Regions from separate parts of the Roseateles sp. GW821-FHT03B02 genome, predicted to be linked through region 2. Evidence: riboswitches for the same ligand, from Rfam matches in the RefSeq annotation. Region 2 holds a riboswitch; the other holds the start of a gene.

Region 1 (7,088 bases), on a different contig from region 2:
ATCTGCCCGCTGTGCGAGGCCTGTTGCGGCCTGGAGGTGAAGACCGAAGGCGCCAAGGTCATCGCCATCCGCGGCGCCGAGAACGACGTCTTCAGCCACGGCTACCTGTGCCCCAAGGGCGTGAGCCTGAAAGACCTGCACGAAGACCCCGACCGCCTGCGCACGCCGCTGATCAAGCGTGACGGCGTCTTCGTCGAGGCCAGCTGGGACGAGGCCTTCGCCGAGATCGAGCGCCGCCTGCTACCGATCTGGCGCGAGCAAGGCCCCGACTCGGTGGGCCTGACCATCGGCAACCCGGCCGCGCACAAGGTCAGCCTGCTGGCCTACACGCCGCGCCTGGTGCGCGCGCTCGGCACCCGCAACGCCTTCAGCGCCTCCACGCTGGACCAGATGCCCAAGCAGCTCAGCGCCGGCCTGATGTTCGGCCACTGGCTCTCCATCCCCCTGCCCGACATCGAGCGCTGCGACTATCTACTCATCCTCGGCGGCAACCCGATGGTGAGCAACGGCAGCCTGTGGACCGTGCCCGACTACCGCGGCAAGGCCAAGGCCATGCGGGCGCGCGGCGGCCGCATCGTCGTCGTCGACCCGCGCCGCAGCGAGACGGCCGCGGCGGCCGACGAGCACCTGGCCATCCGCCCCGGCGGCGACGCGCTGCTGCTGGCAGGCATCGCCCACACGCTGTTCGCCGAGAACCTCGTCAAGCTGGGCCGGCTTGAGGCCCACGTCAACGGCCTGGAAGAAGCCCGCGCCGCCGTCGCACCCTTCGCGCCCGAAGTGACGGCCGCCGGCTGCGGCATCCCGGCCGAGACGCAGCGCCGCATCGCCCGCGAGATCGCCAGCGCGCCGCGCGCCGCCGTCTATGGCCGCATCGGCACCTGCACGACCCGCTTCGGCACCGTCAACTCCTGGCTGGTGGACCTCATCAACGTGCTGACCGGCAACCTCGACCGCGAAGGCGGCGCGATGTTCGCCAAGGCCGCCGCCTTTGCGCCCAACACGCAAGGCAAGCCGGCTAGCGGCAAAGGCATCACGACCGGCCGGCGCAAGAGCCGCGTGTCCGGCGCGCCAGAGGTCTTCGGCGAGCTGCCCATCACGGTGATGGCCGAGGAAATCGAGACGGCGGGTGAAGGCCAGATCAAGGCCCTCATCACCGTGGCCAGCAACCCGGTGCTGTCGGCCCCCGGCGGCCCACGCATCGCCCGGGCCCTGGACCGGCTCGACTTCATGCTGAGCCTGGACATCTACGTCAACGAGACGACCCGCCACGCCGACGTCATCCTGCCCGGCCTCTCGCCGCTGGAAGACCTGCACTTCGACGTTGCATTCCCCCAGCTCAGCCACCGCAACCACGCACGCTTCTCTGGCCCGGTGTTCGATGCACCCGCCGGCACGCCGCAGGAATGGCAGACCATCCTGCGCCTGTGCGCCCTGCTCGAAGGCCGCGGCCTGGGGGTGGACGTGGGCCAGCTCGACGACGAGGCCATCGAGGCGGACGTGCGCCGCTTTGCCGGCGACCAGACGCCCGCCGTCCTCGCCGCGCTGCGACCCTGGCGTGGCGTCGAGCGCCTCATCGACCTGCAGCTGCGCGTCGGCCCCTATGGCGACCAGTTCGGCCGCAGGCCGGATGGCCTGAACCTCGCCAAGGTCCGCGCGGCCAGCACCGTCGAGGGCGGCGGCGTGGATCTCGGCGCCCTCACGCCGCGCATTCCCGAGGTGCTGCGCACGCCCAGCGGTCGCATCGAGCTCGCCCCGCCCTCGGTGCTGGCCGACCTGGCGCTGGTGAAGGCCGACCCCGCGCCCGAGTTCAGCCTCATCGGCCGGCGCGACACGCGCTCGGGCAACAGCTGGATGCACAACCTGCCCGTGCTGGCCAAGGGGCCGGAACGCTGCACGCTGCTGGTCAACCCCGGCGATGCCGATCGCCTGGGCCTGACCGAATTCGCCAAGGTCAGGAGCGCCGTGGGCGAGCTGATCGCCCGCGTCGAGCGCAGCGCCGACATGAGCCCCGGCGTCGTGAGCCTGCCGCATGGCTGGGGGCACGACCTTGACGGCGTACAGCTCGGCGTGGCGCGCGAACGGCCGGGCGTGAACATGAACGCGCTGCTGGACGACGCGGCCCGCGACCCGCTGAGCGGCAACGCGGTGCTGTCCGGCATCGCCGTCGTCATCGAAGCGTCATGACGATTTGTATCGCCGGTGACACAAAGCAACCACACGGGAGACATGCGCGAAACCCAGACTGCCGGCAGCTCAAGACCACGCCGCCCGCCGCGGCAGAAGTCACGCACCGCCGCGCACCGGACGGTGCGTGCCGATGCCCCGGCACCTAGACTGACCCCGTTTCACCAACCCTGAGGGCAAACCCGTCGAAAGGCGGGGACGCAAAGCCACCGGCCTAACGCACTTGCAGCACGCAAGTGCCACGGCAGCGGGGCCGCCAAGACCGGCAGGTCTTGATCGGCGTGGCCCTCCGTTTCTCTACCTCTGCACGAGAACCCGGCCATGCGCAGTACCGCCCTCTCCTGGACCCTCAGCCTCATCACCGCCGCAGCCCTGACCGCCTGCGGCGGCGGCAGCGACAGCCCCACCGTCCAGGCCAGCGCGGCGCCCTCGGCCATCTCGCTGAGCGTCGAGCTCGGCGACGGCGCCGCGGCCAGCGCAGCAGCCGATGTTATCGCCCAGCCCAGCTTCCACACCGCTGCCGTCGACCTCGCCGAGCCCGACAACGGCCCCGCGCCGCACCGCGCCCTGGCCCTGTCCGGCCTGTCCACCAAGGGCCTGACGCGCGAGCGCCTGGACGACGCCCAGCGCCCCCATGCCCTCGCCTCGGGTGCCGGTGAAGCCGCCCCCATGGCCACGTCTACCGCCGTCACCGTCTACACGCCGGCGCAGATCCGCGCCGCCTATGGCCTGCCGGCCCTGCCCGCCAGCACCACCGGCCTGACCGCCGCGCAGGCCGCCCAGCTCGGCGCCGGCCAGACCGTCTACATCGTCAACGCCAAACACAACCCCAACACCGCCGCCGAGCTGGCCGCCTTCAACGCCAAGTTCGGCCTGCCCGGCTGCACGACGCGCACCCTCGCCGCCAACGCCAGCTTGCCGCTGGCCGCCGCGTCCACGAGCAGCTGCGAGCTGGTCGTCGCCTACAGCACGACGGCCGGCGCGCTCACCGCCACGGCCCCGGCCTACGACAGCGGCTGGGCCACCGAGATCGCGCTGGACGTGCAATGGGCCCATGCCACCGCGCCGCTGGCCCGCCTGGTTCTCATCGAGGCGCCGGACGCCGGCGTGGGCAGCCTGTCCAGGGCCGTCGCGCTGGCCAACAAGATGGGCGCGGGCGTCGTCTCCATGAGCTTCGGCGCCGCTGAGGGCAGCTGGACGACGAGCTACGACAGCAGCTTCTCCACCGCCGGCATGAGCTACCTCGCCGCCACCGGCGACAACGGCGCGGCGGTGTCCTGGCCCTCGGTGTCGAGCAAGGTCGTGGCCGTGGGCGGCACGACGCTGGCCTACAGCGGCAGCGGCGCCCGCAGCGAGACGACCTGGACCGGCACCGGCGGCGGCACCAGCGCCTATGTGGCCCTGCCCAGCTACCAGAGCGGCACCATCGGCGGCTACGCCAGGCGCGCCGTCGCCGACGTCGCCTTCAACGCCGACCCCAACTCCGGCCAGTACGTGGCCACCATCGCCCAGGGCTCGACGACCGTGCGCTGGGTCAGCGCCGGCGGCACCAGCCTGGCCACGCCGCAGTGGGCCGGCCTGCTGGCCGTGGCCAACGCGATGCGCGTGGCCTCGGCCAAGACCGTGCTCGGCCAACCGCATGCGGCGCTGTACCAGCAGATCGGCGCCGTGCCGACGCAGTACGCGGCCGCCTTCATGGACGTGTCCAGCGGCAGCAACGGCAGCTGCACGGCCTGCACCGCCAAGACCGGCTACGACACGCCCACCGGCTGGGGCACGCCCAATGCCAGCGCGCTGCTGACCAGCCTCAGCGGCGCCAGCGTCACGACGAGCAGCAGCACGACGACGACGACCAGCACCGGCCCGCAGCTCACCACCACCAGCCTGACAGGCACCGCCGGCAAGGCCTTCGCCGGCACCATCGGCTACAGCGCGCCGGGCGCGACCTCGCTGTCCATCTCCATCAGCGGCGCCCCCAGCGGCATGACGTTCTCGGCCACCAGCGCGGGCATCGCCGTCGGCTGGGCCAGCCCCGTGGCCGGCAGCAGCAGCCTCGTCATCACGCTGAAGGACAACCTGGGCCAAACCTCGACGGGCACGGTCACGGTGACGATCAGCGCGAGCTGAACTCGTGCCGGCCCCGCGCGGGCCGGCACGAGCCGACGATCCCCCTATGATGCGCGCCGCATTCAATGCGGCCCGCCACAGCACCGGCCTCCCAGAGGGCCGGGCGCAGGCCGCGCAAAGGGAGGATTTCTTGCAGCATCAATACCGGATCACCCGCACCGTCCTGTGGTGCCTGGCCTTGTCGCTTGCCGCCTGCGGCGGCGGTGGTGGCGGTGGGTCGAGTTCAGGCGGCGGCTCGGTGAGCCCCGCACTGACTTTCTCGCCCAGCACGCTGGCCGCGAACTTTCCTGCCGGCCAGCCTTTGCCGCTGACCGTCACCGCGACGGCACCGCGCCCGGAGGACTTCCAGCAGAACGTCTACGTCGTCGTGCTCGACGAGAAGCAGGTCATCCGCAACGACGTGACGGTGACGGCGCTGTCGCCCGGCCAGTACAGCGCCCGCATCACGCCGTCGGCCCTGCTGGTGGCGGGCCGCTACACGGGCACGCTGTCCGTGCGCCTGTGCAAGGACAGCAACTGCACGGCCCAGTTCCCCGGCTCGCCTGTGCCGCTGCCCTACGACTTCAACGTGCAGGAGGTCTTCGCCCCGTTGGCGTTGACCAGCCTAAGCCCGACGGCGCTCACGGCCTACGCCGGCGGCGGCAAGACCCAGAGCCTGTCGCTGCGCCTGACCGGTGACAAGCTGCGCTGGACCCTCGCCAGCAATGCGGCCTGGCTGCAACTGGGCAGCGGCAGCGGCACGGGGGGCCAGGACATCCAGGTCACGGTGAACCCCGACGCCCTCGGCCTCGCGCCGGGCGACTACAAGGGCCGCATCACCGCCACCACCCAGGACGGCCAGAGCGCCGGCGTCGACGTCAGCCTGCAGCTGCTGGAGCGGCAGTTCGTCGTGAACGGCGGCGTGCCCAGCTTCACCCTCGTCAACGGGTCGACCGCACAGCCGCAAAGCCTGGCCTTCGCGCTGAACAACCAGCAGGCCGCCAACTGGAGCGCCAGCACCTCGGCCAGCTGGATGCGGCTGTCGCCGTCGACCGGCGTCACGCCGGGCAGCATCACGCTGCAGCCGGACGCCACCGTCGGGCCGCTGGCCACGGGCAAGTACAACGCCAACATCACGCTCGCCTCGGCCGGCATCGCCAGCAAGACCGTCACGAGCCAGCTGACGCTGACGGCCCCCCTGCTGTCCACCAACGCCGCGTCACTGGTCTTCGGCGGCGCCAAGGGCCGCGACTTCAGCGCGCAACCCTTGAGCATCGGCCTGAACACCAACGTCGACTGGCCCTGGGCCATGAGCGGCGTGCCGGCCTGGCTGCTGCCGGGCGCGACCGCGGGCAAGGCCGGTGCGACGGTCGCCACGCAATCGGTGGCGGTCGACGCCGCCAAGGCGTCCATCGGCACGACGACCGCCGTGCTCAACCTGCGCGCCACGGTCAATGGCGAGGCCGCCAGCAGTTCGCTGTCGGTCACCATCAATGCCGACCAGCGCCGCCTGCTGCCCTCGGCCTGGGCCGTCGGGCTGGCGAGCACGCCCACGGGCCAGGTGCTGACCCGGACGCTGCAGGTGCGCGACAGCTTCGACGGCGGGCTGCCCTGGACAGCCAGCTCGGACGCCACCTGGCTCAGTGTCACCGCCACCGGGCGCACCGACGGCGCATCGACGCTGACGCTGACGGCCGATCCCTCCGGCCTGCCAAGCGCGCAGCTCAGCACGGCCAGGATCACCCTGCTCAGCAGCCAGGCCGGCGTCGCCCCCGCCGTGGTGCGCGTGGCCTTGTGGAAGGACACCAACGGCGCCGTCGCGCTGCAGAAGCTGCCGCTGAACCGTCAGGTGCTCGTGGCCGACAAGCTGCGCCCCTACGTCTACACCCACGCCGGCGGGCAGGACGTGGACGTCTACCACGCCTACACCGGCCAGAAGCTGGCGACGTGGACGAATCTCGGCGCCGCACTCGGCGCCATGGCGGTGTCACCCGACGGCTCGCTGCTCTACGTGGCCGACACGGGCAACCGCAGCGTGCGCCGCGTGAACCTCGACACCGGTGCCACGCTGGACACCTGGCCGCTGCGCAACGCCACCAGCGCCAACGACGTCAACATCGTCGTGCGCACCAACGGCGTGGACGTGCTCGTCATGAGCGATGGCAGCGCCTACGCCACCGGCCGCTACCTGGGCAGCGTGCGCGCGGGTGCCGGCCTGGCCGCCACGCCCGACGGCCGCCTGCTCGCCTGGCAGGACACGGGCCTGAGCCCGGCATCGGCCGGCGTCGTGAGCCTGGACTACTCGGAAGTCGGCGGCGGCACGCTGATGGCGGCGGACAACAAGGGCGCCTCGTTCTACAACGGCTCCAGCAACGGGCGCGACATTGCCCTGTCGGCCGACGGCACGCGCGTCTACACCGCCACCGGCGCGCCGTACCGCTGCACCGTGCTGGCCGCGCAGGACATGAGCGTCATCGGCAGCCTGCCCGGCGGCGATGCCTACCCGAACAATGTCGAGGTGACCAGCGACGGCCGCGTGATCTGCGGCATCAGCGGCTGGTATAGCAGCAGCGACTTCTGGGTCCACACCGCCGCGGGCGCGCTGATCCAGGGCTACAAGGTCGCCGGCTATGCACGCGCGATCAAGGACCGCCAGATGGTCGTCACACCCGACGGCCTCATCGTCGCCGTGCTGACCGACGACCCGGTGCTGGCCTTCGTCGCCATCGGACGCTGACGCCCCGGCTCAGTTGGCGCCGGGCGCCCACTGCACCCGCGCCACCAGCCCGCCGCCCTCG
Region 2 (7,088 bases):
AGCCTGCTGTGGCTTTACGAGGGTCAGACCGAGTTCTGGGGACGTGTCATCGGCGCGCGGGCAGGTCTTCGCTCTGTCACGGATACCCTGGCCGCGCTGTCTGTCGATGCAGCATCCATGGCGAACCGACCGGGCCGCCGCTGGAAGTCGCTGGCAGACAGTTCACTTGACCCCGTCACGATGCCTGGAGGTCGAGGGGTTAGCTGGCAAAGCTGGCAACGACGCAAGGACTACTACGCCGAGGGTGTCCTGCTGTGGCTCGACGTCGACGGGCTTCTGCGCGAGCACAGTGGAGGCAAGCATGGGCTGGATGACTTCGCTGCAGCGTTCTTCCGTGTGACGGGGCTTCAGGTCAAGCAGTACGACTTCGATCAGATCTGCGCGGCGCTCTCCAAGCTCGCGGACTATGACTGGCATGGATACCTGATTCGGCGAGTCCAGGGTCTGGGCGATGACGGCCTGCTGGATGGGCTGAAGCGGTCCGGCTACAGACTGGCATACAGGGTCTCACCCAGTGACTATTTCAAGCGGGTTGAAGAAAGCGACGGCGTTCCAGACTTCAGCTACAGCATCGGACTGGCCGTAAACAAAAGCGGCACCGTGAGCTCAGTAAGGTGGGACGGTCCGGCATTTGCCGCAGGCCTCATTCCTGGCGCCAAGATCACTCAGGTCGCCAACGAGCCCTTCAGTCTCGAGCGATTGAGGGCTGCGGTCGCGGCAGGAGCACCCTCAGGCATCGACCTTACCTTCGACGTCGAGGGACAGCGGGAGCGCGTTTCCGTCCGCTACAGCGACGGGGTACGCTACCCAGCGCTTGAGCGCGATGAAACGCAGGCGGATCGGCTGCTACACCTGCTGGCGCCACGGTAAGTCCTGCGTCGTCGCGTGAGCGTTGCCACCTTGGTGGCTAGGGCCTGCCGCTCGAAGGCGAAGTATTCCCAGCTGAGTTGAGCCTTGACGCCAAGCCCTTGCGGTATCAAGGGTTCCAAGTGGCAGGGCTGGCGGTGAGCTTGATGCCCGAGGCGGTCACGTCCTGCTCGAGGAGCAGACCCGCTCAAATGGCTGGGCCTGTCAATGAAACTCGTTCAGCGCGCGATCGAATCGCTGGTCTCGGTGTTGGTCGCAGGTTGGTACTCGTAGCCGGCCAGTGTCACCCCGGTCACCGTGAAGACGAAGCTGCCGCTGGTGCTGCGGGAGTTGGGGGACACCAGGCTGGCGACGCCATTGCTGCCGGTGGTGGCGGTGGCGCCAGTGCGGCTGACGATGCCGCTCCAAATGCCGGTCACCACGGCCCCCACCACGGGCTGGCCGCTGCCGTTGAGCACCTTGACCGCCGCGGTAGCCTTGGACTGACCGTTCTTGTTGATTTGCACCGACATCGCGATGTCCGCCACGCGCATAGGAATCACGACGACCGGCGCGTCCACGGTGATCGTGACGGCGCTGCTGGCCGAGAGGCCGCTGTTGTCGGTGACACGCAGTTGTGCGCTGTAGCTGCCCGGGGTGGTGTACGCATGGCTGATGTTGACGCCGCTGCCGCTGGCGCCGTCACCAAACTGCCAGTCGAAGGCCGTGATGCTGCCGTCTGGATCGCTGGAGCCCGCGCCAGAGAAGCTGACGGTCAGCGGCGCGGTACCGCGCACGGTCGAGGCGGCGATCTGCGCCGTGGGCGCGCTGCCAATCGGCGTGGTGAAGCTGGCCGACAGCGCGTAGTTGCCCAGGCTGCCGTAGTTGGTGTAGCCGGTCGTGAGCGGGTCGCCCTTGCCCACACCGGTCACGGCCAGGGTGTAGGTGCCGGCGCTGGCCAGGTTGAGGCTGGCGCTGGCATTGAGGGCATCAACTGGATTGAGTGTGGCCAGGACGGTACCCGCGGCGTCGCGCAGGGTGAGCTGGGCGTCCAGGTTGGGGGAGCGCGAGGCGGGACTGAGCGTCAGGTTCAAGGGGCCCGCGCCAGCGCTGAAGCTGAACATGTCCACATCGCCCGGGCGTTCGATGACGCCGGTCGCTTTGGCGGTGGTCACGCCGCCGGCATCGGTACCGGTCAGCCGTGTGGCGGTGGCCAGGGTGTCGCCGTGATCGTCAGCGCGCAGCGGCAGGCCGTTGGCCTGCATCACGACGTAGTCGTCCTGCACGTTGTTGGCGCCGGCGTACTCGCCCTTGCTCCACTGCACCAAGGCCTGGTAGTAGCCCACGCCCATGATGGGCGCCCAGCCCGTCGCGCCGCTGCCCTGGCCCTGGTAGTAGCTGTTGGTGGCGTCGCCGTCATGGCTCAGGCCCATGTTGTGGCCGGCCTCGTGGCTGATGGCCTCGGCCACGTATTTCTCGTTGCCGGGGCCCAGTGCGTCGTAGAACACCAGGGCGGGTTTGTAGAAGTCGCTGGTGTCGTCAAAGATGCCAAGATAGGCCACGCCGCCGCAACTGCAGCTGTAGACACCCGCGCGGGTGGTGATCAGCACCGTGGTGCCGAAGACTTGGTCAGTGCTGCCGCTGCGCGTCAGGATCTCAGGCAGCGGCGCTTCGGTCGTGACGTCCACATCGAAGGGGGCGTAGTCTTCCGCCACACGCTGCCAGATGTACTGGATGCGCTGCAGCTCGGTGGTGTTGAAAGTGCCGGGGATGCCGTCCAGGTCGAATGCCGGCGCCTGGATGGTGGTTCCACTGCTGTTCCAGGCAGTGCCGTTCAGTGTCGCGCCCTTGAAGTTCAAGTAGATGGTGCGCACAGCGCCGGGGCGACTGTGCAGCAGGAAGGTCTGGTCCAGCGGCAGCAGGCTGCCGTCCAGCACATTGGTGGGCGTGCTGGCGGCCAGGGGTTGATCCAGCTCTTCCACGAAGAAGACGCGGCCGCGGGCATCTAGGCGCATGCGCTTGTCGGCCCGCAGTTGGGCCACGAACTCTTCGGGCGACTTGCCGTACCAGGCGGCCACTTCAGGCAGGCGCGCGCCCAGCACGTCGACGGCGCGCTGGCCGGCGATGCCGTCGCGGCCGACATCGAGCAGGCGCAGTTGCGGGAACGGGGGCTTGACGCCCGCTGGCGGCGCAGCCAGCACGGGCAGCGCCAGAAGGGCACTCAGAAGGAGGGAAAGTAGTCGCAGCATGAGAGGCTCCAAAACGGGCCACGTCACGAGGGGGTCGCGCTGTGCGAAGGAACGACGCGGAATGGGGAATTCCGCAACGGCCCCGCTGTCCTGGCGGCGCAGACCGCTTTAGACCGGAAGCTTTGCGACCCCGGCTTTCGCGCGGGTGTGCCCAGTTGCCGCATCGTAGGAAACTCGGTGCCTGGCGGTCATTTGCTCTTACGCAGGCTTACACCCCACGACCGACAGCAGCAACTCCAGCGTCGCCAGTTACACCATGCAAAGGGCCGCCGATGGATCAAGGCCTTGACGGCAAGATCAATAGTCAAATCGCCCCAGCTTCAGTAGACACGTTCGAGCGTAGGCGACTGAGCGGGGGGATGGATCCCCCGCAAAGCGAGTGAGGGCTCGACTCCCAGAGGCGGCGGGGAACGAGGCACGCGCCCTGGCGGGCGGCCCCGCTGGCCTGCTAGCGTTGCAGGTCAGCAATGAACACCAGAGGGAATCATGATCGACCCATGGCTGGAACACGCCAGAGCCAAGGCGAATGGTGCTACTGACGAAGAGGCCTACCGGGTGCTCAACGCTGCAAAGAGTGCGCTTGCTGATGAGCGCACCAGGCAGCGCGATGAAGCGATGCGACGGGACAGGGAAGCCGAGCTCCAACGCGACCGAATTCGCACGGAGGACCGGCGTCGAGAGCGAGAGCGGCAGCGCGCGGACAGCTTCGAGGAGATGCGTGACGCGTTTGCTGCGGACGCAGTGCGCCGGCAAGCGGAGCTGAGGGAACAGAGCTACGAACAGCGCTCCCGCGGGAGATTCGTTTGGACGGTCTACAGCGAGGACCGTTCGCTTGTCCGGCGCACGGCCGGCTGGCTCTTCGGCACTTCGACGGGGCCTGACCAAGTCCAGCTGAGCTTCCTGGTCCGGGATATCCACGACGAGATGATCCACAAGACGAACAACGGTGACGGTGTACTCGAGCGGTACTGCGATCAGTTTGGCGTCCCACGCTGGCGTGCAATCGATCATCTGAAGGTGGCGCTCAATTCCAAGGAGCTCGCCAACCTCCTGGCTTCTCAGCCAGAGCCAACCTACTGGGCGAACAACTCGTTTCAGGACCAGCCGGTGGTCGGAGGGCCAGCCGCCATCAATATGACGCCGGACGTCCACATTCACGTGACGCACGAAGAAGTGGGGGTTGCTCATGAGGAGAGCGAGGCCACTTCCGAACTAGATCCGAGCGACTTTGACGCCACTCCAACGCCAGAAGAAGCGCGTGCTCAAGCCGGCCCATACGCTGACGCCGAGAGAGCAGCCCTGATTCGCGCCTACCTGGAGGCTGGCAAGCCCACCGGGCTCATCGCCGACAAGCTGATTGCGCAGGGGTTGTCGCGCGCCGACGCTTACGCAGAGATCAACGCGGCCCGAGGCCGTGTGTCGGGTAGGGGCGCGGTGGCCACCCGGGCCAGCCGAACACGCGTCAATCGCTGACATCATCAGCGCAGGCAGTTGCGGGCGTAAGTCCGCACCTTGTCCTGCGAGCCAGCGTCGATATCGACCCTGTATCCAACGAATGTGGGGGCGTCACGCGCCACCTGCATGACATGGCCGACCGAGTTGGCGGTCTGCAAGCTCTTCATAACCTCCGGCGTGATAGGCAGGACTGCCCTATCGCCGCAAACGACTGCTGCTCGGAGCGCAGGACAAGTGCTCTCGATCCATGGCAGTGAAGCGCCCCCCGGTAAGCCGTCCGGGAGCCGATGCTCAACCGCGCAACTTCCCTGTCACTCGGCAGGACCAACTCATGTCCTTGCGGCAACCCCAACGGAGCCGGCATCGCGGGGACGAAACGGCGCAGCCGTCTTGGAATGTTCCTTGAGGCCAAACCAGGTGAACGCCAGCATCGCCAAGCAGGCCAAGACGCCAGGCAATGCGAACGCCAGGAAGTTCGCGCTCAGTGGCACGCCCAGACCCATGAGGGCGCCGCCCAGCACAGGCCCGACGATGGCGCCGTTGCGCCCGACGCCTGACGCCCATCCCAGGCCGGTGGAGCGAATGGCTAGGCCGTAGAACTGCGCACCACAGGCATACAGCAGGATCTGCGAGCCGATGGTCGTGGCGCCAGCTACCGCGATCAGGCTGTACAGCACCCAGCTCGGGCTGTTGAAACCCAGCAACCCGATCGACACGGCTGACAGCGCGAAGAACACCGCCAGCACGCGCGGCAGGTTGAATCGATCACCCAGCCACCCCCCGCCCACCGCGCCGAAGATGGCGCCGAAGTTCAGCACAAGCAGGAAGCTCAGGGACGAGCCGAGGCCATAGCCGGCCTTCGTCATGAGCTTGGGCAGCCAGGAGTTGAGGGCGTAGACCATCAGCAGGCAGCAGAAGAACGCCGTCCACAGCATCCCCGTGCGCAGTGCGCGGCCGTCGCGGAAGAGCTCCAGCAGCGGGGCGCCGCCCGCCTTGATCGCCGGCATGGTCAGGTGCTGGCCGGCCTGTGGGCGGTAGGTGGGCTCGACACGGCCCAGCACGGCCTGGGCCTCGTCCAGCCGGCCCTGGCGGATCATGAAGCCCACGGACTCGGGGAGGAACGTCATGATGAGCGGCAGCAGCAGCAGCGGAACGCCCGCCACGAAGAACACGGACTGCCAACCGTAGCTCGGCAGCAGTGCCATGCCCAGGCCTGCCGACAGCATGCCGCCCACCGAGTAGCCGCTGAACATGATGGCCACCAGCGTGCTGCGAATCTTGCGCGGCGCGTACTCGCTCATCAGCGCCACCACATTGGGCATGACCCCGCCGATGCCCAAGCCCGCGATGAAGCGGCAGACGCCGAACTCCGTAGGGTTGCGTGCCAAGCCGTTGAGCACCGTGAAGCCACTGAACAGCACCACGCAGATCGTGATGGCCTTCTTGCGGCCGATCTTGTCGGACAACGGCCCGAACACCAGCGCGCCGGCCATCATGCCGAACAGGGCATAGCTGCCCAGCGCACCGGCCTGCAGCGGCGTGAGGGCCCATTCCTTCATCAGCACCGGCAGCACGACGCCGTAGATGACGAGGTCATAGCCGTCAAAGATGATGATCAGCGCGCACCAGAACAGCACCATCCAGTGGAAGCGGTTGAAGCGGGCGTCGTCGATGAGCCTCGACACGTCGATCTCGCGGGTCATGGGTTTGTCTCCTTTGGAAGTTTTTGGGTTGGCGTTGCTGCCCCGGTCTCAGCCGAGGTCACCACCGCCCACCGGCAGCGTGACGCCGGTGATGTAGGCCGCCTCGTCCGAGGCCAGAAAGAGGATGGCGCCGACCTGCTCGTCGATCGTCCCGTAGCGCTTCATCAGCGAGGAGTCGAGCGTCTGGTCCACGATCTGTTGGTACCAGGCCTTTTCTTGCTCGCTCTGCGGCGCGGTGTTGCGCGGGATGCGACGCGGCGGCGCCTCGGTACCGCCCGGCGCCGTGGCGTTCACCCGAACGCCGCGCTGGGCGGTCTCGAAGGCCAGGCAGGCCGTCAGTGCATTCACGCCGCCTTTGGCCGCGCCGTAGGGCACCCGGTTCAAGCTCCGCGTCGCAATCGACGACACATTGACGATGGCGCCGCGCCCCTGCTCCAGCATCACCGGCAGTGCAGCGCGGCAGCACCACAGCGTGGGGAAGAGTGAACGGCGCACCTCGGCCTCGATCTCGTGCTCGCCGTAGTGCTCAAAGGGCTTGGCCCAGATGGTGCCACCGACGTTGTTGACCAGCACGTCGATGCGGCCGAAGCGCTCCAGCGCGGCGGCCATGACGCCGTTGCAGTCGGCGAACTTCTCGAGGTCGGCGGTGAGCGTCAGTACGCGGCCGCCAGCGCCCGACAAGGCGCGCAGTTCGTGAACGAGCTCGGACCGGTCGATGGCCGCCACTTCGGCGCCCTCTTCCAGCAGCCGCTCGACGACACGTCGGCCGATGCCCTGGGCGGCGCCGGTGACCACCGCCACGCGGTCCGTGAAGCGTTGAGTTGTCATGGTCGCT

Evidence for each region. Region 2 has a riboswitch for cyclic di-GMP ahead of AC07VX_RS18245 (PKD domain-containing protein). Riboswitches for the same ligand answer to the same signal wherever they lie in the genome.
Region 1: linked by a shared signal. The riboswitch ahead of AC07VX_RS02215 (S53 family peptidase) and the one ahead of AC07VX_RS18245 (PKD domain-containing protein) in region 2 are both predicted to bind cyclic di-GMP.

The regions. Positions count from the first base shown of each region.
Region 1 covers NZ_JBWKUV010000001.1:505,794-512,881, forward strand. The annotation lists gene AC07VX_RS02210 (molybdopterin-dependent oxidoreductase) at 1-2,184, shown strand, start outside; cyclic di-GMP riboswitch class I at 2,350-2,445, shown strand; gene AC07VX_RS02215 (S53 family peptidase) at 2,506-4,311, shown strand; gene AC07VX_RS02220 (BACON domain-containing protein) at 4,442-7,027, shown strand; gene AC07VX_RS02225 (ATP-binding protein) at 7,037-7,088, opposite strand, start outside.
Region 2 covers NZ_JBWKUV010000006.1:352,624-359,711, reverse strand. The annotation lists gene AC07VX_RS18250 (M61 family metallopeptidase) at 1-870, shown strand, start outside; gene AC07VX_RS18245 (PKD domain-containing protein) at 1,086-3,095, opposite strand; cyclic di-GMP riboswitch class I at 3,168-3,257, opposite strand; gene AC07VX_RS18240 (hypothetical protein) at 3,582-4,568, shown strand; gene AC07VX_RS18235 (MFS transporter) at 4,880-6,253, opposite strand; gene AC07VX_RS18230 (1,6-dihydroxycyclohexa-2,4-diene-1-carboxylate dehydrogenase) at 6,302-7,081, opposite strand.